Regions from separate parts of the Paenibacillus sp. Z3-2 genome, predicted to be linked through region 3. Evidence: riboswitches for the same ligand, from Rfam matches in the RefSeq annotation. Region 3 holds a riboswitch; each other region holds the start of a gene.
The links. Region 3 has a riboswitch for thiamine pyrophosphate ahead of thiC (phosphomethylpyrimidine synthase ThiC). Riboswitches for the same ligand answer to the same signal wherever they lie in the genome.
Positions count from the first base shown of each region.

Region 1 (5,882 bases), 280 kb from region 3:
CAATCCTTGCAACAGACCATACACCAGTGTGGACATGCCCCATTCGCTGCCCAGAAAAGCACTCACCGTTGAAGCTGCAACCTCAGCAAGAATCGCCACCCCCGGCTTACGAATGATGACAAAAGCAAACGTGCCGGCCATAAACCACATGCCGTAGATCATCTGCTCTGCATGAACGCCGAATGGTTTCATCAGGTCATATGTAGGTCCCCATATCTTATAAATCACGCCAAACACCACTGCGATCACGATGGTTACCAGAATATCTGTTAGTTTCAATCGCTTGTTGCCTGCTGTTGTTGCCATCTTCTCTACTTCCTTCCTCTGCTCCCCGTCGGGTTTATTAAAGTAAACAAAAAAAAGCCTCCCCGGTTCCGGGCAGGCCTTACGTACAGTGTACAATTCTCACAATCATGTATTGGATGGTTGACGCAAAGACGGAATATCAATCCTTCTCTCTGTTGTAGCAAAAAGTTCACCACAGCCGAAAGAAGTCCTGTTGTTATCCCACGTTAATTTTCCACAATTCACCCTTACACATTGTAAATCCATGTTCTCTACGCTGGCATTACCCAGATCAGATGTACGGTCAGCGGCACAAGGCCACTCTCTCAGCCCAACTTCATTGAGCTCCCGGTTCACTTTATTTCATTGCTTCTAATGTACATCAGATGGGTATTTGTGGCAATGCCTTAATATTGCGTATTCCCGGACTGACTCGTTTTTCCTGAAGCGAAACCCTTGAACAACGTTGGTACTTTGGAATACCGTGTATTCGTGATTTTTCCTTGTGATGTACTGCTGTCTGTACGCATAATTGCATCTTTCACATTGGAAATGTTGGAGTTATCCAGGGTCATGTTAACTGCGAAGGAAGTTCCACCATTTTGGCGAACCAGCTTGCCAATATCATCTGCACGGAAATTTTTGATGTTAATCGTTCCGGCTGCATTCATCTGGAACACTTTATCATAGGCCTTGTACGCTGCTCCGCCGGTAATATTGACCGTTCCGGCCGACTTCAATGTTAGTGCATCCTCGCCCACGTCCTGCCAAACCACATTCGATATATTACAGTTTCCATAACAGTGAACACCATCGGCAGCAGGTGATCCGATATTTACATTTTTGAGCGTGGCCCCTGCCTCCAGGCGAAAGACTGGCTTTTGACCCTCTGCTTGAGATCCGTCGCCCAGTGTGGAGGGATTGGCTACAAAGGTTTTGCCTTGACCGTCATAGGTCGTATTCTTTGGAACAATAATAGTTGAATTTACAACCGTAGGTGCAGCCGCAGCCGGAACTGCACCAAATATGGAAGCAACCAAACCAGCGGACAGCAACAGCGTCAACATTTTTTTCATAACTTTATTCCTCCCTTATTCTCGTTTTTTGGTAGTACTAGCCTGAGCTTGTACTGGAAGTTCGCCAGAGGTGCACCTCTGTCTGAAATACAACCTAATCCTACCAAATAAGGAAGGGGACAAGAATAATCATTAGATCACGTTTACACTTCCCAGCATAGAACCTGATGTTTCAGCATGCTTTGTGGTCCCGTGTTTACTTGTTATGTACCGATATCAACTTCGGATATGCTCTATTTACAACCTCAATATACACAACAAAGACCACATCATCTGTTACAGACAACGTGATCTTATGAAAACATGATGGTATTCACTTTATATTCTAGGCTCCAAACCGCTGACGATACCCGCACTTCCGGCACAACTCTTCCACCGCTTCACGCTTGGAAAAACCATACACCAGATTGCTCGCTCGCTCACCCTCAATAATCTCCGAGAATGACTTCTCGTGCACGTTACCGAGGTTAATGACACCCTCACCATCAAGACAGCATGGAACCACCGTTCCATCCACTAGCACAGCCGCCTGACCGCGTAGTGCATGGCAAAATCCTTTCCCGTCATCTTCCGGTGCATCCAGACTCGGCCACTGGAACTCATGATCCTGGTTCAGGTATACATTTGGGGCGATTTTGACCCCGCTGCCTGGAACCACTTTTTCTTCAATACGAAAGTCCAGATTGAACTCACGTTCCAGCACTTCAAGGGTCTCCCGATTTCGATTCATCTGAGCATTCGTAAAGTTATCCTGCGTCAGATTCCACAGCCGGAATGAGATGATAACATTGTGCTTCACCGCTTCATGTACAAAAGACAAGATGTTGCTCAGGTACCCGTCACGATCGGTTGAACCTTCATGCCCATCGAAGCTGTGCAGAGAGAAGTTCATCTGCCGCAGCGCCGGTTTGCCAAGCAATTTATGCTGAGTCTTGGGCAGCAGCGTACCATTCGTTGTAATGTTCACCTTGAGTCCCTTCGCATGTGCGGAATCAAGCAGCAGATCTATTTTGGGATGCAACAAGGGTTCACCTTTGACATGTAAATAAATATGGTTGGTATGTGGTTTAACTTGATCCAGTATATTGTTGAAGACTTCAGGGTCAATGAATCCTTTGGCACGCTGTGTCTGCGGACAGAAGCTGCATGCCAGATTGCAGATACTTGTGATCTCAATATATACTTTTTTGAACGTTTTCAACTCGGGTCCCCATTCTGCTTAGGAGGGAGAAATCCCACCTGCATTTGTGATCCGGCCAATATGCGCCATCCCTATTATATCGGGTTCTTGAAACGAGGTAAATTGTTCGATTGTTCTAAGCACAACGAGGGACAAAAGAAATTCATTCCAACTGAAATTTGTATGATTACAACCTCGCTCCTCGGATCTGACTCCAAGTTCACCTCAACAATTCCATCATGCTGCCTCTTTACAGTTCATGTTCAAGTGATATATGCTGAACATACAACTGCATATCTTGTACATTTGCACTAGGGGAGCCCTGCGGCTGAGACGAATATGACTATTCGGACCCTTTGAACCTGATCTGGATCATACCAGCGGAGGGAAGTGGAGCGGCCTTTTAGTAAGCGGAATTTTATCATGTATATGTGAAGATAAATTGCGGATCTAACTTACAGACCCACTCATTTCTCCGGAAATGGGGGGGTCTTTTTTGTTTCTTTTGCAGAGCACAGGATGTCGTTGTTATTTCACCAGTCTGACATTAAGGGGGTGAGGATCAGATGGCCAACCATGTAACCATTCACAACGTAAGCTTCGCTTTTCCCGAAAAAAAAGATCCACCCGTACTCTCCAATGTGTCGCTTCAGGTTCAACAGAGAGAATTTGTCTCACTCATTGGCTCCAGCGGATCAGGTAAAAGCACGCTCTTCAAGCTGCTCGCAGGCTTGCATGAGCCAACCGTCGGCACCATCGACATTGCCGATGTACCGCAAGGACAACGGCTCGGACGAGTCGCCTATATGCCGCAGAAAGATCTGCTGTTATCCTGGCGGACCGTCTTGGAGAACTGCATGCTGCCTGCCGAGTTGGCACCAGGCCGACAGAACAAGGACAAGCTGCGGGCCGACATCATGGCTGGATTAGCCAGGTTCGGCCTGTCAGGTTATGAACATTCCTATCCGGATGAGTTATCCGGTGGCATGCGGCAGCGGGTAGCACTGCTTCGTACTTTGCTTACAGGCGGACAGCTCATGTTGCTGGATGAACCCTTCGGTGCGCTCGACGCCTTAACCAAACGAGAAATGCATCGCTGGTTGTTGGAGCTGTGGGAGGGCTTTGGCCAAACCGTCCTGTTTATTACACATGACATTGAAGAAGCATTGCTTTTAAGTGATCGTATTATTCTACTAACTCCAGGCGGACAAGGTCAGCAACTGCGGGAAATGACGGTTCCTTTGCCACGTCCAAGGCATTCGGACCTGATCTACGAACCGGCTCTCGTGCAGATGAGACGACAACTGGAGGAACAATTGCATGCGAAGCGATAAGGTTAGCGTCCAGACGTGGCTCTCGAAGTGGTTTTCCCAATATGGTTTGTTCATTCTGCTCATGCTCTTTTTACTGGCGATCTGGGAAACGATTGTACGTATGGGATGGGTGCCTTCCTTCATCATTCCTGCACCCACGGCCATCGCAGGCTCACTGGTTGAGCATCGTCGTCTGCTGCTGACCATACATCTGCCTGCTACCTTTATGGAGGTTGCTGTTGGTTTTGGCTTGTCCATAGTGACCGGAATTGCGCTGGCGACAGGCATGCATATGAATCGCTCGATTGAAAAGGCCTTATATCCCTTCATCGTGATCAGTCAGACGATCCCGCTGATTGCCCTGTCCCCCGTATTCATCCTGTGGTTCGGCTACACGCTGTGGAGTAAAGTCGCCGTGGTGTTCCTGATCGCGTTCTTCCCCATTGTGGTCAGTACCTACGATGGACTCCGCCAAGGCGACCCAGAACAGCGTGAACTACTACTCACCATGGGCGCCAGCAAATGGGATATTTTTCGCAAACTCCAGGTTCCGCTGGCACTCCCTTCATTTTTCTCGGGGCTAAAGATGTCTGTGGTGTACTGCGTGGTTGGGGCAACGATTGGCGAATGGCTCGGTGGCAGTAAAGGGCTCGGCTACTTCAGCCGCCGCATGTCCAGCAATATGAATACGGATGCGATGTTTGCCGCTATTGTGCTGTTATCCTTGCTGGGAATCATTTTGTTTGCACTGATTGCTTGGCTGGAGAAACGGTTTAGCTTACGGCGTCATCGTCATGGAGCCAAAAGGAAAGTTGGATAAAACTTAGACAGAAATTAGATGTAAATACAGGAGTTACGATCTTCAAAATATACCTTATGCACAATTTCAGCAGATCTTCAATCAGTACATTGTCACATTGTCCGTTAACATGCTGCTGTCCATTTTCTACAAATCAAAACGATGAAATGAGGAACTTCATTTATGAATAACAAAGGCATATATTCCCTGCTTCCCATCATGCTCATAAGCCTGTTGCTGATTGTTAGTGGATGCAGCACCACGAGTACTAGCAAAAACACGACAACAACAGATTCGGCAACCAATGCACAGCAAACAGACTCGTCTGTAACAGAACCAGCATCAGACGCCAAAGATAAACTGTCCATCATGCTCGACTGGTACCCGAATGCAGTACATTCCTTCTTCTACGTTGCTCAAGAAAAAGGATACTTTGCAGATCAAGGTCTCGATGTCGATATTCAGATGCCTGCGGATACCAATGATTCACTCAAACTTGTTGCTGCCGGGAAAATCGATCTGGCTCTAAGCTACCAACCCCAAATATTGCTCGCGCGTGGCGAGAACATTCCTGTACGTTCCATTGCTGCTGTCGTTCGGCATCCGCTGGTGCATCTGTTGACCGAAGCGAATGGCAACGTGAATTCACCCAAAGATCTTGAAAGAAAGACTGTCGGTTATTCCTCCATTCCTCTGTATGAAGCGATGGTGCATACGATGATTAGCCACGATGGCGGCAACCCCGACAACATGAATCTGGTCGACGTCGGGTTCGATCTGATTCCTTCGCTGGCTTCCGGACAGGCGGATGCGATAATGGGTGGTTTTATTAACCATGAACAATTGATTTTGGAGAAAGAAGGACATGCCATGAGATCGATTAACCCCGTCGATTATGGTGTGCCTGATTATTATGAATTGGTTCTGACCGCAAGTGAAGCTGGCATTGAAGCGAAAAAGGACCAGCTTACCCGGTTCGTCAAAGCGATCCAGGAGGGCCAGACATATGTAACGGAGCACCCAGAGGAAGCCTTGAATATTCTGCTGGCTCATGAGAATGAAACATCTCCGCTAGACGCCGAGATCGAAACCAAAAGTCTGGCTATTTTACTGCCACTTATGAATGAAGAAGGACAATCGTTTGGTCGGCAGGAAATGGAGTCGTGGGAGAATGTACGTGCATGGCTCGTTGTAAACGAATTGATTCCTGAAACAGTGAAAGCCGAGGA
Region 1 is NZ_CP096397.1:937,663-943,544, reverse strand. It holds gene M1D71_RS04120 (ECF transporter S component) at 1-306, opposite strand, end outside; gene M1D71_RS04115 (pectate lyase) at 693-1,361, opposite strand; gene M1D71_RS04110 (radical SAM/SPASM domain-containing protein) at 1,687-2,562, opposite strand; TPP riboswitch at 2,845-2,947, shown strand; gene M1D71_RS04105 (ABC transporter ATP-binding protein) at 3,108-3,875, shown strand; gene M1D71_RS04100 (ABC transporter permease) at 3,862-4,674, shown strand; gene M1D71_RS04095 (ABC transporter substrate-binding protein) at 4,837-5,882, shown strand, end outside.
Region 1: another riboswitch for thiamine pyrophosphate. It lies ahead of M1D71_RS04105 (ABC transporter ATP-binding protein); the one in region 3 lies ahead of thiC (phosphomethylpyrimidine synthase ThiC).

Region 2 (5,882 bases), 210 kb from region 3:
ATCCTGATTGAGAAAATGAACATGAAGGAAGCCGGAGCAGCGCTTAGCGTCACTTGTTTCTGGATTGCCATGTCTGTCGGACGACTCTTCGCCGGATATATCGCAGAGAAATTCCAATACCGCGTCTATGTCCTGTATAGTTGTCTCGCTTCTGTTCTCTTGTTAATGGTATTCCCATATACAAACCAAATCTGGTCTGCATTTCTTATTATCTTACTGCTTGGACTTGCGATGTCAGGGATATTCTCCATTGCCCTTGTCTTCGCCAGTAAACTGCTGCCTGGAACAGAAGAATCCACACCCAGTATCTTGATTGCCTCAGGTGGGGTCGGCGGTGCTATTCTGCCTTTGACCACGGGATGGAGTCTTGATCATTTGGAGGTTAATCAATCTGCATGGATGCTTGCCATCTTTGCGGTTGGCCTGCTTGTCATTAGCGTGATCACGTATCAATGGCAGAACAAACATATAGTGGATTCTGCGACTTAACAGTTATGTGTTTATCCTTTCCTGAAAATTAACTATTAAATATATCAAGATGTCCACCTTCATAAACTGATGGCGGACATCTTTTTTGTAGTGTTATTCTGTTCTAACGAGACTAGCACACTATAACCTCGAATTATTGCGTTGCACAAGATTGCCCAGGAAATACTTTGGGCACAGCTGCATCACACACTTTTGTTAACAACAGGCATTACAGGCCCATTATCCTTGATGAATTTACCGAATACATATCGTACGAGAGGTCCCAAAATGATCAATTGATATGGAAGAGCAAGGCTGAAGTTACGAGCGATTGTATGAAGGTACGTACGAAGTACGGATGCCCCATTTAATTGATCCGCCAGATATGCCGACATCATTCCATACAAGGACATGATCAGAACCATGCCAATCACCATGAATAATGACATGGCAAGCACACCCAAAATCTTGTTGGACTTGTCAAAGGGCAAGGAAAAAGCAATCTTTTTCGCTATAGGTCCAACTATGAAAGACTCCACCAGGAACGCGATCACAAAACATAATATGAATTGAAGCAGTATCTCAAGCGGGGACATCTTACCGAGTAACCCACTGTGCCATAGATTGAAGAACATCATGACGACGACCATCCCTGTACACATCATTAATCCAAAAATAATTTGTTCCTTCTTGCTTGTTGGCACTTCTCTCATCCTCTCTGTTTACTTTGACAATTATAGAGATGACGAACCCCTCCACATAAGTGAACATTCCGTGAACAATTAGACGGGTACTCCAATGAAATTATATCTCCCGTGTGATGACTTGCAGGTACTCAATTCAAAAGATGGGGTTCTTTCCTACAACAGAAATTTCCAGAGAAAAGACAGTTTGGATAAAGCTGTGATTGCCATTCGTTTGAAAACAGAGCCTTTCTGATTCGTAGATTCTGCTGGATGCTCACCTTTATTCACACGCGTACTATGTGCACGTTTGATATCCATAGCCTCTGTTAGTTCGTTGGCGAATGCAGAACCAGAAATGACCACAGCAGATTCGGTATTTAGAAAGGCGGATCTGGGATCAAGATTATACGAACCAACCATGCTGAGGTAACCATCCATAACAAATGATTTGCCGTGTATGGAATAAGGGCCTTGGTATTCATAAATGGCCAGACTGGTATCAAGCAACCGTTTCTTAGAGCTTAAGTATCCCGCGAAAGCCAAAGGGTTAGGGGTCTGCTGGATTGAATTGGTTAGCATGACCCATTCTGCTTTTGGATTCATCGACAGATGTACTGCTTTCTTCATTTTCTTGGTAGGAATGGCATATGGCGTCTGAAGGTACACTTTCGACTTTGCTTGATTGGCGAAATGAACAAATGCTCTCCACATGGTCGGGTCTTTATACAGCCTTTGGATTGGATTGTGAATGAAAGCGACGTGGTCGGAATGAAGAGCTCCTTGAGCCCATTCCTTCGGCAACACTTTAACAAAAGGATCGCTCTGAGCCCGAGCTTTTTTATATAACTGAGCCAGCCGAGCCAGCTCTTTTAACCCCTTTGCATGATGCTGACGTTTTGCATGTTTTTCTGGTTTGGTGAATGGATGGTTCCATAACCGATCTATATATTTTTTCATTTCAACAACCGTGGTGTTCGTATTATGGTTTGGATTGTAAACAAGGACATCCCGATCGAATACATAGTCTTTTTGGGGTTGCAATGCCATGTATCTATCACCAATATTTTGGCCGCCAATGATGCCATATGTGTTGTCGACAAGAAGGATTTTGTCATGCAGACGGTTATGCCATGTCCATGGCATAACTATGTGGAGTGGTTCATAATACCTTAACTCCACATTGGGGTGAGCTGCAATGGCATCTGGAATATCACGCAATTCTCCGCGCATGTTGTGAAAAATCCCGTCTAAAATGATTCGAACATGAACACCCCGATCAGCTGCATCGAATAAAGCAGCAAAAAAGAGTTGAGATGTTTTTCCTTTTTGGATGGAGTAATAAGCCAGGTCGATGCTTGTTTTCGCCTCTCGAATGGTCTGGATTCTCACCTGACCGGATTGAAAGCCGTCCTCCAAGAGCAATACGCGATCTGTCGTACTTCCTGCTGTTAACGATTTTTGCATATCCGTATTTTCAATAGTAGATGGAGACAGAACCAAAAATAAAAGGTAAGCTGTGAAAAAAACGTATACACAATAGGACAGAATAATTGCGAATATGGTTTTAAAGATCATTCAGTACGCCCCCATTTTTATGTAAAAAGTAATTATTTGTATAGCAGTACTATCTCCTTCTGTATCTAAATTATGTTGTTTAATTAATCAAGCGACTCCGGTCAAGGTCAAACGATCAAAAGCTCAGCTCGGAGCGACTCAGAAACAGGTAGGCTATGACCCGAAATCCGATGCTTTTGCACTCAGTCAGCTTTCCTTTTATAATTCGCCACGATAATTGATAAAAATCACACATCTAGAGAGGTCGTTATACGCATGTATAATGGCCTCTTTGATTAATTCATACGTGCCCCCATCCAGTTCCTGACTGGACACGTTCCACCTGCTGGCCTATAATTACCCTAGTAATGCCCGTAACTTCATAGTTTCCCAGGGGAGTCGGAATTGGCCGGCTGAGAGTGTATCCCACCAAGATACTAACCCTTAGACCTGATCTGGATCATGCCAGCGTAGGAATCGGAGTATATCGAATTGGCACAGCCCTATGGCTGAACGCCACCTCTCTAACGCCTGCACGCGTCCCGGATTACGGGGCGCTTTTTTGACGTTCTTTTTGAATAAAAAATAACGTCATCCAGATCTCAACTGGTATAAATCTGTCGATTTATGCAAGATGATTGGATATGAAGCCAAGGAGTACCCCGTGCCACTCGGCCGGACATACCGAAGGAGAGAACCACAGATGAAATGGCGTAAAACAATGGGATTGTTGCTCTTATGTGTGCTTATGGTGACTGTAGCCGCATGTGGCGGCAAAGAAGCTGCCCCAGCAGGGCAGAACGGCAACACGAATACGGAAAGCAGCAACGAAGGTGACACTGCCGCCCTGAAAGATATTAAAGTGGTGCTCGACTGGACACCGAATACGAATCATACCGGCCTGTATGCCGCTGTAGATCAAGGTTTTTACAAGGCTGAGGGCTTGAACGTAGAGATTGTACAACCAGGTGCCGGTGGCGCAGATACAATGGTTGCCTCCAATGAAGCGCCTTTTGGCGTAAGCTATCAGGAGAGTGTAACTCAAGCCCGCACACAGGGTGTTCCATTAATCTCCATCGCAGCAGTTATTCAGCATAATACATCCGGATTCGCTGCTCCGGCGGATCGGAATATTAATTCACCGAAAGACTTTGAAGGCAAAACCTATGGCGGTTGGGGTTCCCCAGTGGAAGAAGCCGTGATGCAATCCATTATGGAAGGCGACGGAGCCGATGTATCCAAAGTGAAAAATATTAACATGGGTGATGCCGACTTTTTCACCGCAGTGAAACGGGACATTGATTTCGCGTGGATTTTCTACGCCTGGACGGGTATCGAAGCCGAACTGCGCGGGGAACCGATCGACATGTTATATGTGAAGGATTATTCAGAAGCATTGGATTACTACACGCCTGTCCTCGTAACGAACGAGCAGACGATTCAGAATGACCCTGATCTGGTGAAAGCATTCCTGAAAGCCACTTCCGAAGGGTATCAATATGCGATTGATCATCCCGAAGACGCAGCGAACATTCTGATCAAGGCCGTACCGGATCTGGACAAGGAATTGGTACTGGCAAGCCAGAAATGGCTTAGTCCGAAGTACACGGATGACGCCCCGCGTTGGGGTGAACAAAAACAGGAAGTATGGCAGAACTACACCGACTGGATGTTTAGCAAAAAACTGCTGGATGAACAGATCGATGTGAGCAAGGCATATACGAACGAGTTTTTACCCAAATAATAATCTAACTGTTAAGTTGACCTTTATGTACACAAGAACGAAGAGTGCAGAACCCATCTGAAGAAACAAAGTGTTCGCCTTTATCCCGGGATTTCCCCATTGAAAAGGAATCAAGAAATCCGGGGATAACAGCGATCGGAGGAGGGTACTGCAATCGGAGTGGTAAAGTGTACATTCGCTATGTTCGACTTATACCACCCATTCGAAAGGAGCCGTGATCTCTCATGGCAAGCACACTGCTTAGCATTCAAGTTATTCCGAAAACGCCAAATGGCGAGAACTCTTATCCTTACGTAGATCGCGCCATTGAAGTTATTCAACAATCTGGCCTGAAGTATCAGGTGAACCCGCTCGACACCACCATGGAGGGGGAACTGGAGGAACTGTTGGAGGTTGTCCGCAAGATGCATGAGGTACTCGTGGAAGCTGGCAGCCCAAGCATCATCTCCCAGATCAAAATCGCCCATAGCCCTACTGGCTTCAGCATGGATACCCTGACGGAGAAATATCGCTAATGCACGCCTATTTCAAAAGCGTATGGCCGCCCTTTGTGGCGGTTATTCTCTTTATAGCGATATGGCAGGGGGCCGTTTCCCTGTTCCATATCGAGAAATGGATGCTGCCGGCACCGTCCGACATCGCCCGCGAAGCGGCATCCCAGGCCGAGCGACTTGGCATGCACGCCTCCGCAACCATTCAGTTAACGCTGATCGGATTCGCGGCAGGCACGGCGGTCGGATTGCTGATTGCGATGGTGCTCCATTTGGTCCCTTTTCTCAAATCAGCCCTGTATCCTTTACTTATTCTTAGTCAAAATATTCCGACCATCGCGCTGGCGCCGCTCCTGTTAATCTGGTTCGGATTCGGGCTGCTGCCCAAGCTGATTACGATCATCCTGGTCTGCTTCTTTCCCGTTGCGGTGGCGGCCATGGACGGCTTGACCCGTACTGATGCCGCGATGATGAACTATATGCGCATGGCTGGTGCCAAACGTCACCAGATCTTCTGGAAGTTGGAGCTTCCCCATGCCCTGCCATCGGTGTTCTCCGGTGTCAAAATTGCCGCTACCTATAGCGTGATGGGTGCCATCATCGCCGAATGGATTGGTGCAGACAAGGGCATTGGATATTATATGATGCTGCAAAAGTCAGCTTATCGCACAGATCGCCTATTCGTGGCCATCATGATTATTGTCGCGCTCAGCTTGCTGCTCTTCCTGCTCATTGCGCTACTGGAGAAGCTGCTCGTGCGCTGGCGTCCACAGAAGCGGTAATAAAATGTGTGGATATACCAAGTAGTACACAGTGTGGCATGATGCCATAGTAGTTGTGAATAACACGTATGCACATCTCACAAGGGGAAGCTGTGATGACAATTAAATAAGAAGATGTAATCTGTATATTAGGAAGTGATGACCATATGAATTGGCA
Region 2 is NZ_CP096397.1:443,807-449,688, reverse strand. It holds gene M1D71_RS02220 (MFS transporter) at 1-489, shown strand, start outside; gene M1D71_RS02215 (hypothetical protein) at 672-1,172, opposite strand; gene M1D71_RS02210 (phospholipase D-like domain-containing protein) at 1,329-2,729, opposite strand; TPP riboswitch at 3,091-3,203, shown strand; gene M1D71_RS02205 (ABC transporter substrate-binding protein) at 3,412-4,452, shown strand; gene M1D71_RS02200 (MTH1187 family thiamine-binding protein) at 4,677-4,967, shown strand; gene M1D71_RS02195 (ABC transporter permease) at 4,967-5,725, shown strand; gene M1D71_RS02190 (ABC transporter ATP-binding protein) at 5,872-5,882, shown strand, end outside.
Region 2: another riboswitch for thiamine pyrophosphate. It lies ahead of M1D71_RS02205 (ABC transporter substrate-binding protein); the one in region 3 lies ahead of thiC (phosphomethylpyrimidine synthase ThiC).

Region 3 (5,882 bases):
TTAACTATACAGTCTTGGTGAAACTCAATTAATTCGTTACAGTAGATCGTCAGGTAACATATTTGACCTGAGATCTCTCATTTTAGGTTATTTGGTTGATTTGGAATGTAATTTTCTCGTTTAGAGTTTCTTAAATCTCAGTGTTGATAATTCGGGGAATAAAATTAAAAATGATGGGTTGAGCGAAACAGAGCAAATAATCGAAGTTCGCCAGTTTGTCATACAAAGAGCTCGAGATGCCTTCGACCGATTAAATCATAAGTCGCGCATTTACTTATCACTTTGCTCTAGATGATTATGGAAACATGTTAATCAAACAACAAGTTATAGCTTTCAACAAAACAATTATCTGGTTTAACTCGCTTAACAACAACTCGTAGACGAAGAGCTTCCTATTTGCAAAACTTCAGATAAAGAATCCCGGCTCACAATGACATTGTGAGCCGTATTGTTAATTAAATGCACTCATATCGGTGGCAAAGGCACGAATGTCCTGCGTAATGCGCATGCTACAGAACTTCGGTCCGCACATGGAGCAGAAATGAGCTTCCTTGGCCCCTTCGGCTGGCAGCGTCTCATCATGGTAGGAAAGCGCACGTTCAGGGTCCAGTGACAGGTTAAACTGGTCACGCCAGCGGAACTCGAAGCGCGCTTTGGACAGGGCGTCATCCCGGCGCTGGGCACGTGGATGGCCTTTTGCCAGATCAGCGGCATGGGCTGCGATCTTGTAGGCGATAACCCCTTCCCGCACATCATCCTTGTTGGGCAGGCCTAGATGTTCTTTTGGCGTAACATAACAGAGCATGGACGTGCCGAACCAGCCAATCATGGCCGCCCCAATGGCGGATGTGATGTGATCGTATCCCGGGGCAATGTCGGTTGTCAGTGGACCCAGCGTATAGAACGGTGCTTCTTTGCAAATCTCCATCTGCAAGTCCACATTTTCCTTGATCTTGTGCATCGGCACGTGACCCGGGCCTTCAATCATCACTTGCACATCGTGCTTCCACGCGATCTGCGTCAGTTCTCCAAGCGTCGCCAGTTCCGCCATCTGTGCTTCATCGTTGGCATCGTAGATGCTGCCTGGGCGAAGTCCATCTCCCAGCGAGAACGCGACATCATACCTTTTCATAATCTCGCAGATTTCTTCAAAATGGGTGTACAAAAAGTTCTCCTGATGATGTGCAAGGCACCATGCTGCCATAATGGACCCACCGCGAGACACAATGCCTGTCATCCGCTTGGCCGTCATCGGGATATAACGCAGCAGCACGCCTGCATGAATCGTAAAGTAGTCCACACCCTGCTCTGCCTGCTCAATTAGCGTGTCACGGTATAACTCCCAGGTCAGTGCTTCCGCTTCGCCATTCACCTTCTCCAGCGCCTGATACAGCGGCACCGTACCGATTGGCACAGGGGAATTGCGGATAATCCATTCCCGGGTAGTATGAATGTCTTTGCCTGTGGACAGATCCATTACGGTATCCGACCCCCAGCGTACCGCCCAGGTCATCTTCTCCACCTCTTCCTCGATGGAAGAAGATACAGCAGAGTTGCCAATGTTGGCATTGATCTTCACATGAAAATGACGACCGATCAACATCGGCTCACTCTCCGGGTGATTGATGTTAGACGGCAGGATGGCTCTTCCACTCGCCAGCTCCTGGCGCACGAATTCCGGCTCCACGCCTTCACGAATGGCGGCAAACTCCATCTCTGCCGTAATGACTCCCTGCCTCGCATAATGCATCTGAGTCACACAGCGTCCTGTCTGTGCTCGCAGCGGTTTGCCACGCAATCCAGGGTACTCTTCGGCTCCAGCTCTCTTCCCTCCGGGCTTTAATCCGTTATCCTCGGGTTTAACTGTACGGCCTTGGTAAGCCTCGACATCGCCACGCTCTGTGATCCAGCGGGTACGCAGGGCTGGTAGACCTGCCCGGATATCGGCATGAAATTCGGGATCAGTCATCGGACCGCTCGTATCGTAGACACGCAGCGGCTCGTTATGCTCCACCCCTTGGGGAGTATTCGTGTCATGAAGGGCTATTTCACGCTCCGGGACAGCAATGTCCGGCCGTGAGCCCTGAATGTAGACTTTGCGGCTGCCCGGAAAGGGCTGAACCCGTCCGGCCGCCTCTGTTTTCTTTTCCACCTGCTGACCCGTATGTTCCTGTTCCATCGCTTGTTGTCCCGTTTGATTTCCTGTACTCATGTTCACTTTTCTCCTCCTTAGTGTTCCTTCGCTTGGATTGGTTGGTATCATCATTAGCTCGCTTACGTACCTGTCCCAAATCAACGCAATGCAGAGAAGAATGAGCGATCCTACACCAGACCAGAGGAGACATCATTCATGTACAGTTCACAACATAACGGAGGTTACCACAGATCATGAATCTATGAGACTTCTCTCCTTATCCAAGCCCACTTTTGCAGGTTATTGAAAAAGAAGCCCATGGAGTCCGCGCTATATCGCCTGTTCCCTGTATATAAAAAAGCCGGTCCCCGAAGGAACCGACTTTTATGTCCATCACCAATAATGCACCTTCAATCAGCTCCTTAACGGAGCACTGCAAGGGTCACATTATGTGGTGGTTGTGGTCATATCGCCGATTACTTCCCTACGCTGGTATGATCCAGATCAGGTGCAAAGGGTCCGGAATCTCATGCGATTCCGTCTCAGTCCGGACAGTTCGGACTCCCCCAGTAACGTTAACAAGTTGCGGCTTACACAAGCCGCTGTTCATATGCAATGAAGCTGGCCCCGCTGGGCCGTCCATTACAGAGTAGCGCAACCGGGACATAAAAACAACCTTTATATCCCAGATTACTAACTTAATTGGTGACAGACCTTACATCAACATCAGGATAACATGAGCCCCATCTGCGTAGCAGCTTCCTTTAGCACAGGTGCGTATTCGTGCAAAGTCTCCTGCGAAAGTCGGCTGACAGGTCCTGAGACCGAGAGCGCAGCTGCAATATTGCCTCTACGATCCATAATCGGCACCGATACCGCGGCAGCTCCCGGCTCACGTTCCTCGTAACTCGTGGCATATCCGTTATCCCGGATGTCTCCCATCTGCGCCAGATACACCGCTGGATCGATAAATACCGGCCATTCAGGCCCATTCATCAGTTCTTCACGGTCCTCGTCCGACGCAAACGCCATCAAGACTTTGCTGGAAGCCCCGACAGATAGCGGGAGTCTAACGCCGACGGGAGCAACACGGCGAATTGCCTGATCACTTTGTACAGCCTGAATCCGAATCCGTTCACTGCCATCACGCAGGTACAGACTTACGGTCTCTCCCAACCGGTCTCTCAGCCGCTCCATTGCAGGCAGCAGCAAAATCGCCGGATCATCACTGCGTGACATATGGGCTGATAGCTCCCAGATTCGTATGCCAAGTCGGTACTTCTCCGTTGCCGCATCCCGGATGACAAAGCCTCGATCCTCCAGCGTAGCCATCAGGCGATGCACTGTACTTTTGTGCAAACCAATCTGACTGGCAATTTCGGTGAGTCCCAGATCACTGCGCGTGGTAAAACATAATAATATATCCAGCGCCCGTTCTACAGCCCGGACGGTTAACTTACGATCTTCCATGGCATAATGCCCTCCTCATGTTTCATCACATGAAACTTGGTTACATAAATTATATGAGAAACGGTCTCATCTGTAAACCAAAAAGAGTTAAGATCTGAATAGGCCAAGTTATAAATATTTCCTTTTTATAAGACTAAATCCCCTGTAATTTACTCGCTAAGGGAATGTTACCCATATATCTTAAGAACTATATAACAATTGCGTAACAAATGCCCTCAATCAATTGACTTTGACTATATTGGAACATACGATAAAGATATATTACTTTAAGATATCGCTCTGAAGCAGGTTCTGAAATAGACGCAATTCTCTTTTCATGTCGTTGTTATCTTCAACTGAACTTCAAAGGAGGGGCCATTCATGTATCCAACATCCCAGAGCGAAGCCCCGCTGCAAACAAAAGTATCCGATCTGCCCTCTTCGTTATCACCGAGGCTGATTCGGTTCAAACATATTATCGTAGCGTTGCTGCTCTCCGTTGTATTTTTCCTGCTGTTTTGTTTTATTGCACTGCATGGTTATATCGCATGGGTATTATCCAATCCAACCGTAGCGCCTGTCTTCTCCAACCCGATGCAGGCCAAGAACATGAAGTACGAAGACATCACGTTTCCGGCAGCAGATGGCAGCCGGACGATGCAGGGATGGTATATTCCTGCTGACAACACTGCGAGCAAAACGATCATCTTCAGTCACGGATACGGTGCTAACCGGGAAGAAACATGGGTACCTATGTACGATCTGGCCCACTATGCTCATCAACTCGGGTTCAACGTGGTCATGTTCGATTACGGTTTTGCCTCCCAAGTGAACAAAGCTGTAGCCACAGGTGGCAAAGCCGAGTCACAGCAGTTGCTCGGTGCCATCCAGTTTGCCAAGCAGCGTGGTGCACAGGAATTGGTTGTCTGGGGCTTCTCGATGGGTGCCGGTACTGCGTTACAAACCGGACTCATTACGAAGGAAGTGGATGCGATGATTCTGGACAGTTCGTTCTTGCTTGAGCCGGACACACTGTACCACAACATTCACAACCAGATTGACCTCCCGCGTCAACCGACACTGGAGATTATGAAACTGTTGTTCCCCGTTCTGAATGGAACCGGATTACAGCAGATTCCGTATCAGGAAGTAAAAAAAGAGGACTATCCGTTCCCGATCTTCTTCATCCATGGTACGGAGGACGAGAAGGCGCCTTACCCGATTGCAGAGGAGCTCGCCGCCAACCAGACCAATCCGTACTCGGATGTATGGATTGTCCAGGACGCGCATCATGAACTTATTTTCCGAGAACACCCGAAGGAATATATTCGCCGTGTCTCTACGTTCCTGAGTCATGTAACGAAGACAAGCAGTGACGATGTGCAGAACACCAATAGTGGAGAATAACTGTATTTAATAATCGAGTTTCTCGTTGATTCTTGAGCCCTCCAGGGCTCTTTTTTTTGCATACATAGGACAACAGGCTAGTGGAATATACTCTTGGGACGCATTAAGCGACGGTCTGAGCATGCAATGAAATTCATCTGAAGGAGGTCCACCAGATATGAACTGGTATGGATATGGTCACCTGCTGCCTCTGCGGACATTGGAGGAAATTCGTTTCTGGAAAGAGCAGGAGAAAGAACATACACTCGTCATTCGTGCACTGGTCCCTGAACTGGAGCCCCCATACGTTAAGCTCCTGGAGGAATGGGAGGCTACTTTTGAGCACAGTGAGAGAGTAGCGAATCAGCTATTAAAGCAACTATTACCGGGAACCCATCCACCCGCCCCCTACATGATTGGTTGTGTTGATCAACTCATATCGGCTGCCCGCCAGGAATCCAGAGAGTTCATCAAACAGCTGTATGTTCTTCTGGAGCAAAGCGCTGCTGTTCAAGCTGTTCCGCTTGCCAAAGTACTCATTTTGCATTTTATCCGCGAATCAGAGTATTTCCTCGGCGTACTGGATACACTCGGTCAACCTGGCGTCATGCGAGATTCGACCACAGAGCAATCTTTTTCATTGGAAAATGCGTTGCAAACAACGATTTCAGGGAACATCAATCGAGAGGCTGTAGAAGCTCCATCTTCCATCGAGGGAAACGTGAATGCTCCTTCCCCTTCCGCACATATCCAATCAGCAGCCGTCCAACCACCTTCTACCGGAACAACTCAAACCATGCCCAGCACTACAGCACCTCCAGTAAAAGAAAAGCCAGTTCCCATTGGTGGGCACACACTGCCACCACTTCCCTATGCTTACAATGCGCTGGAGCCGCATATTGATGAGCTGACG
Region 3 is NZ_CP096397.1:654,937-660,818, reverse strand. It holds gene thiC (phosphomethylpyrimidine synthase ThiC) at 452-2,179, opposite strand; TPP riboswitch at 2,599-2,712, opposite strand; gene M1D71_RS03170 (IclR family transcriptional regulator) at 2,861-3,604, opposite strand; gene M1D71_RS03165 (alpha/beta hydrolase) at 3,965-4,990, shown strand; gene M1D71_RS03160 (Fe-Mn family superoxide dismutase) at 5,148-5,882, shown strand, end outside.

Region 4 (5,882 bases), 3.1 Mb from region 3:
ACTCACGTGTTAAAATATGCCTGTTCAGCTCAACAACTACAGTTTTGACTTGCAGATCAAAAGATTTAAGCAGTTTGTCCACACGATTCAATCCGTCTTCAATCTCCATCCGTTGACCGTTTACTATGATGTTCACTGCACCACTCCCTTTCTGTTCAATCGCTCAGGACTCAGCTCCTCGATCCCGAGTTCTTCTGAGCTTCTGCCCTCAAGCAATTCAGCCATTAGTCTGCCTGTTATAGCACTGAGCAAAATACCATTGCGGTAATGCCCAAAGGCGGCGAACAACCCGGGAACACTCTCGCAAGCACCTATATAAGGCAGTCCATCCGGAGTGGCTGGTCTTACGCCTGCCCATGCTCTCAAAAATCGAGCTTCTTTCATTCCAGGTACCCAATAGGTAGCTGCTGCTAGCAGCTTCTGTACACTCTGGACTGAAACGTTCAGATCCGTTCTGCCGGGCAGACTGGTTGCCCCAAGCCACACTTCTCCATTGGCTTTCGGAACAATATAGATATCTTCGGCATACACCGTTCTATCAGGTCTGTACCCTGCATGTTCAGCTGAGAACTGAACAGCAGCTATTTCTCCTTTTACCGACCACACAGGCAAGCTCAGATTCACATGTCTCATTAATTCTTCACTCTGTAATCCAGCCGCTATAATGACATGTTTGCATGTCATCTCACCGATCGATGTGCTGATCCCCTGTACACCATGTTCGTTTGCTTGCACGCGTATATCCTGTATCCCTTCCATTACCCGTGCTCCCATTGCTTGAGCGGATGCAGCGTATGCCTTTGTTAGATTGACAGGAAGAATCTCACTCTCGTAAGGCCTGTAGTAGGCTCCATACGTATCTCTGTTAAGCCATGATGCCTCCTGTTGCACAGTGTAACGATCCCACCACACCTCATCAGCAGACAAAGCAGAATTTCGATTGTTCTTATAGCTGCTTAATTCACTGTATGAACGAAAAGGGGTCAGGAATCCCTGGCGTTGCAGACCAACCTCTAACCCGCTAAGGATAGCCATTAGCACCTGTTGCTCATGAAGTAACTGTCTGCTCTGCCTGGCAAGCTTAGCCATCAAAGGATGAGCAAAATCCTCACTGTCTGCCGCCAGCATTCCAGCCGCGGCGCACGAAGTTCCTCCCGCGATTGCTGAACGCTCTACCAGCAGTACCTCCTGTCCACGGGAGGCAAGCTCATATGCAATGGCACAACCAACGACGCCTCCACCTACAATAATAGTTTCGGCATGAATCTTATCCGGTCTATCCGTAACACTTTTGTTTCTTGATTCCGGTTCAGATTTCAGTTGATGACTGAAATGATTTCTGTTCTGACCCGATACGATCTCTTTCATCATCTCATCTCCTTGATTCAGCGGCTCAGACTTTCTGTATCAACAATTGCCTGTCTTAATGATGCAGCAGCTCGATCCGGTGAATCGTTACCCCATATGTACGAGATCACGGCAACCCCTTGTGCTCCCGTTGAGCGGATTGCTCGAATGTTCGCCGGTTCAATGCCCCCAATCGCAATAACAGGAACGGAGACACCAGAGCACACTTCAGCAAGAGCGTGCAATCCTCTTGGGTCAAGATCAGGCTTACTGTTGGTTGCATAGACATGCCCGAAGAAAAGGTAATCGGCTCCCCGTTCTTCAGCGATTTTTGCCTCATCGATTGAATGAACAGATACACCCAGACGAAGTCGTTGCACATTGCTTATGACAGCAGTGTTGTACATACGCATAGCCTCTTGCCCCCAGTGCACACCGCCATAGGTTTCATTCTGTGAGGGCAGTTCTGATCCATTGATAACGATGCAGCAAGATGGAACTCCAATGCCACGCAAACTTTCAGCCCAACCGATCTTTTGTTGCCATGTGAGTTCTTTCTCTCGTATGTGAATATAGTCGACCCACGGCCACACGTCCTTTGCTGATTTCACAAAAGAGGCTTGATCTTCTCCCCCCGTAGATACAACATGCAGTTCAAATGATCCGTGTACATGTTCATGAGAAATTGCCGTACTGTTCATCTCCTTCCATGCGTGAATGCTATAAAAATACAAAAAAGCCACTCCCGTAGGGGAGTGGCTGCGTATTAATAATTGGAGCAGATGACTGAATGATGCATACAGTTCATTTCGTACAAAACAGCTATGGAACTCAAACCATAACTTATACAAGGAACTGCATGTTTCAACTCGCTAAGCCGACAGTTGAAATTCATTCGAATTTCCGTTTGCTCAGGTCATTTACTGAAACGCGCGCGCCACTTCCCTACGCTGGTATGATCCAGATCAGGTGCAAAGGGTCCGGAATCGCATTCTTCCATCTCAGCCGCATCGTGCGGCCCCCCTAGTGTTCATATGAAGTTGTAGCTTATGTTACCATAGACGGTTTTTTTTGTCACCGTTCAATTCTATTAAACGTTCCCTGAATCGTCTAGTTTTTCTCAGACCATTCTTCGACATTCCATGTTTTGGTGACCCAACCCTCGTAGAAATCAGGTTCATGAGATACCAACAACACCGTTCCCTTGAATTCTTGCAAGGCACGCTGCAACTCAGCTTTTGCTGTGACATCCAGATGGTTCGTTGGCTCATCGAACAGAATCCAGTTGCTCTCACGCATCAAGAGCTTGCACAAACGAACCTTGGCTTGTTCTCCACCACTCAGCATGTTAAGCGGACGGGTAATATGCTCATTTTTTAATCCACAGCGAGCGAGATGCCCCCGGACTTCATTCTGTGTCAAATGTGAGAACTCATTCCAGACATCCTCAATCGGCGTGATGTTCCCAGCACGAACTTCCTGCTCAAAATAGGCCGTTTCGAGATAATCTCCCAAAAAGGTCTTTCCACTGAGTGGAGATATCTTGCCCAAGATGGTTTTCAGCAGCGTCGATTTACCCACACCATTACAGCCTACAATGGCAATTTTTTCACCACGTTCAATCGTCATCGTCATTTTAGGCAGCAAAGGATACGTGTATCCAATTTCAAAATCAATACCCTCAAAGACCGTTTTGCTACTCGCGCGGGCATCCTTGAATTTGAACGTTGGTTTGGCCGCCTCATCTGGACGATCAATACGTTCAATCCTGTCCAGTTGCTTCTCCCGGCTCTTCGCTCGACCTGAGGTTGAAGCACGTGCTTTGTTACGCTGAATGAAATCTTCCTGCTTCTTGATGTACTCTTGCTGCTTCTCATACGCATCAATATGCTGGGCTTTATTCATATCCGCCATCTCCAGGAACTTGTTATAGTTCGCTGCATATCGCGTTAATTTGGCAAATTCCAAATGATAAATGACATTCACGACTTCATTCATGAATTCCGTATCATGGGAGATTAGAAGAAACGCATGCGGGTAGTCCTTCAGGTAACGTGACAGCCATTCAATGTGCTCTACATCCAGATAGTTGGTCGGCTCATCCAGCAAAAGAGCTGTAGGTTTCTCAAGCAGAAGCTTGGCAAGAAGCACCTTGGTACGTTGCCCCCCACTTAGAGCTGCGACATCACGATCAAGACCAATTGCGGACAAACCAAGACCATTGGCCATCTCTTCCACTTTTACGTCAATCAGATAGAAGTCGCCCTGCTCCAGTTGTTCCTGAATATCGCCCATCTCTTCCAGCAACTGTTCCAGCTTATCTGGATCTGCATCCGCCATCTGGTCTGTAATATTCATCATTTCTTTTTCCAATTCAAGCAACGGAAGGAATGCATCCTTAAGCACGTCACGAATGGTTTTGCCCGGCGTAAGCTTCGTGTGCTGATCCAAATATCCATAACGGACCTTAGGTGTCCATTCCACTTTTCCACTGTCTTTAAGCAATTTACCTGTAAGGATGTTCATTAGTGTGGATTTACCCACACCATTGGCACCAACAAGTCCTACGCGCTCTCCGGCGAGTAAGCGAAACGATACATTTTTAAATAATGTGCGATCTCCAAAATTGTGACTCACGTTCTCTACTGACAATAAACTCATAAGATGAGGTTGCTCCTATCTATTAGACATTACTTTTTTTATTGTTCCGAAACCCTATTCTAGCACAGGTCCTGTCTTTTCTGAAAGTAATGTAAACAGTTCAGGAACCTCTTCCATGATTTTGTCATGCAGGCTCCTCTAACGATTAGAGCAGTTATATTCGAAATAGCCTTGTGCAGCTGCTTGTCTTGCATCTGTGAACACCTCTTCGGCACGGTAACCATTACCACATGTGGAGGGGTAGTAATACTTGATAGCCGTTAAAGGATCTACCCCACCTACGATGGCCGTTTTCTTCACAAGTCTGCCTCCACCAATCGCATAATTGTTGATCTTCTGATCCCCCACGGCTATTCCCTGGATAAAAGCCATAATTCCTGTATCATTAATGGAGTTATACCAATCCTCCTGTGAAATCAGGGGCATCGTAAACGTATAGGAAATACCGTTCTTTCTGGCAAACTCATTATGACGGTTAATCACATCAGCCAGATCATCCTGCACAGTGGTTACAATTCTGGTTCGTCTAACCTGCTCAAATACGTCGGCATCCTGAAGCAAAGGAATCTGAGTGCTAGAAGCCAGTTCTTTTTGAAATCCCTCTATCCATTTTCCTGCGTTTGCATCGTAAGCATACACGTAATCGTCCAATGTAAAGTTAATACTACTACCGTTTGAATCGGAATATGTATAAGGTTTCTTGGGACTCCATACTTGCCGAAAAGAATGTTCGCGGTTACCTGTCATCTCTATTTCTGTGGAAAACATATAATAGCCGTCGTAATCCAGGATAACTAACGCAGGAATGTAATTAAACATACTTCGAATGGCTGCGGGATCATCCTGAATCCCCATATTTAAAGCCAACGTCTGAGTAAATGTTAACAAGGCAAGCTCTTTGTCCGCTTTAACAAACTTGGTTGAATCATAACCCGCTTCATCATTTTGCTTCTCATTCTGATGCATCACTGCACCTGCATCCATGACTGCGGTTTGAAGTGCAGCTCTGTATCGATGACCTAGATATTGGGCCTCTTCAGCATCCTGGGTATGGAGCGAGATGATCCAGAAGAGCGGAAAAAAGATCAGCACGAATACAATAGATAGCTCAGTAATCTTCATTGAGGACCATACCTCCATATGTGACAAATATCGCCGAAGCCTGAGCTGTACCACTTAGCCATTCACGAATGAGCATGGAAGGTGTACGATTTGTATTTTGGAGCGTCACGGTGAAAAAGTCCCCTGTCGTCAACGTATATCTTCGGCCGGGATGATCAGCCGGTAACACAACTGAGGACGGGAATAGTCGCTCTCGAATCTGAGCGAAATAATATCCATCCTGTACAATCTCGTAGGTCCCGGTAAAACTGTTATTGTCCATAGGGTCCGTATAATGAGGTACATATTTTTTATGCAAATGTTCCATCGACACCTCATACACATTGCCCGTCTGAGCCAATTGCTCCTCAAACTCAGCCAACATTCGAGGTGAAATGTACCCTTTCGTTCGGACAGCATCAACAAGACGTGTTACATTCTGAACAGCCGTCATACGTGCTATATCATCCTGCCGATCAGCAGTTTCAGCAGCTGGATACACATAGAGCAGAAGGACTGCGAGTAACACAGCAAGCAGCTTGGATGCGGCATTAATCAATTCATACTCGCCTCCTTCCAAAAAACAATTTTGAGCAGTTCTCCAGTTTCACTTCGTATAAACTCAGGTCTGTAGGTAGCATTGAGTTGGACAGGAATAGTAGCTGCTTTATTGACAAGCGGATCAATCAAATACGTATTTCCTTCTACTTCCACAGGGATGCCTGTGCCCGTCATCTGCCTCACGGTGTGCAGCACTTCCGCACCACTATACT
Region 4 is NZ_CP096397.1:3,739,302-3,745,183, forward strand. It holds gene thiS (sulfur carrier protein ThiS) at 1-136, opposite strand, end outside; gene thiO (glycine oxidase ThiO) at 133-1,371, opposite strand; gene M1D71_RS16755 (thiamine phosphate synthase) at 1,386-2,081, opposite strand; TPP riboswitch at 2,273-2,382, opposite strand; gene M1D71_RS16760 (ABC-F family ATP-binding cassette domain-containing protein) at 2,458-4,008, opposite strand; gene M1D71_RS16765 (hypothetical protein) at 4,147-5,130, opposite strand; gene M1D71_RS16770 (hypothetical protein) at 5,117-5,668, opposite strand; gene M1D71_RS16775 (hypothetical protein) at 5,665-5,882, opposite strand, start outside.
Region 4: another riboswitch for thiamine pyrophosphate. It lies ahead of M1D71_RS16755 (thiamine phosphate synthase); the one in region 3 lies ahead of thiC (phosphomethylpyrimidine synthase ThiC).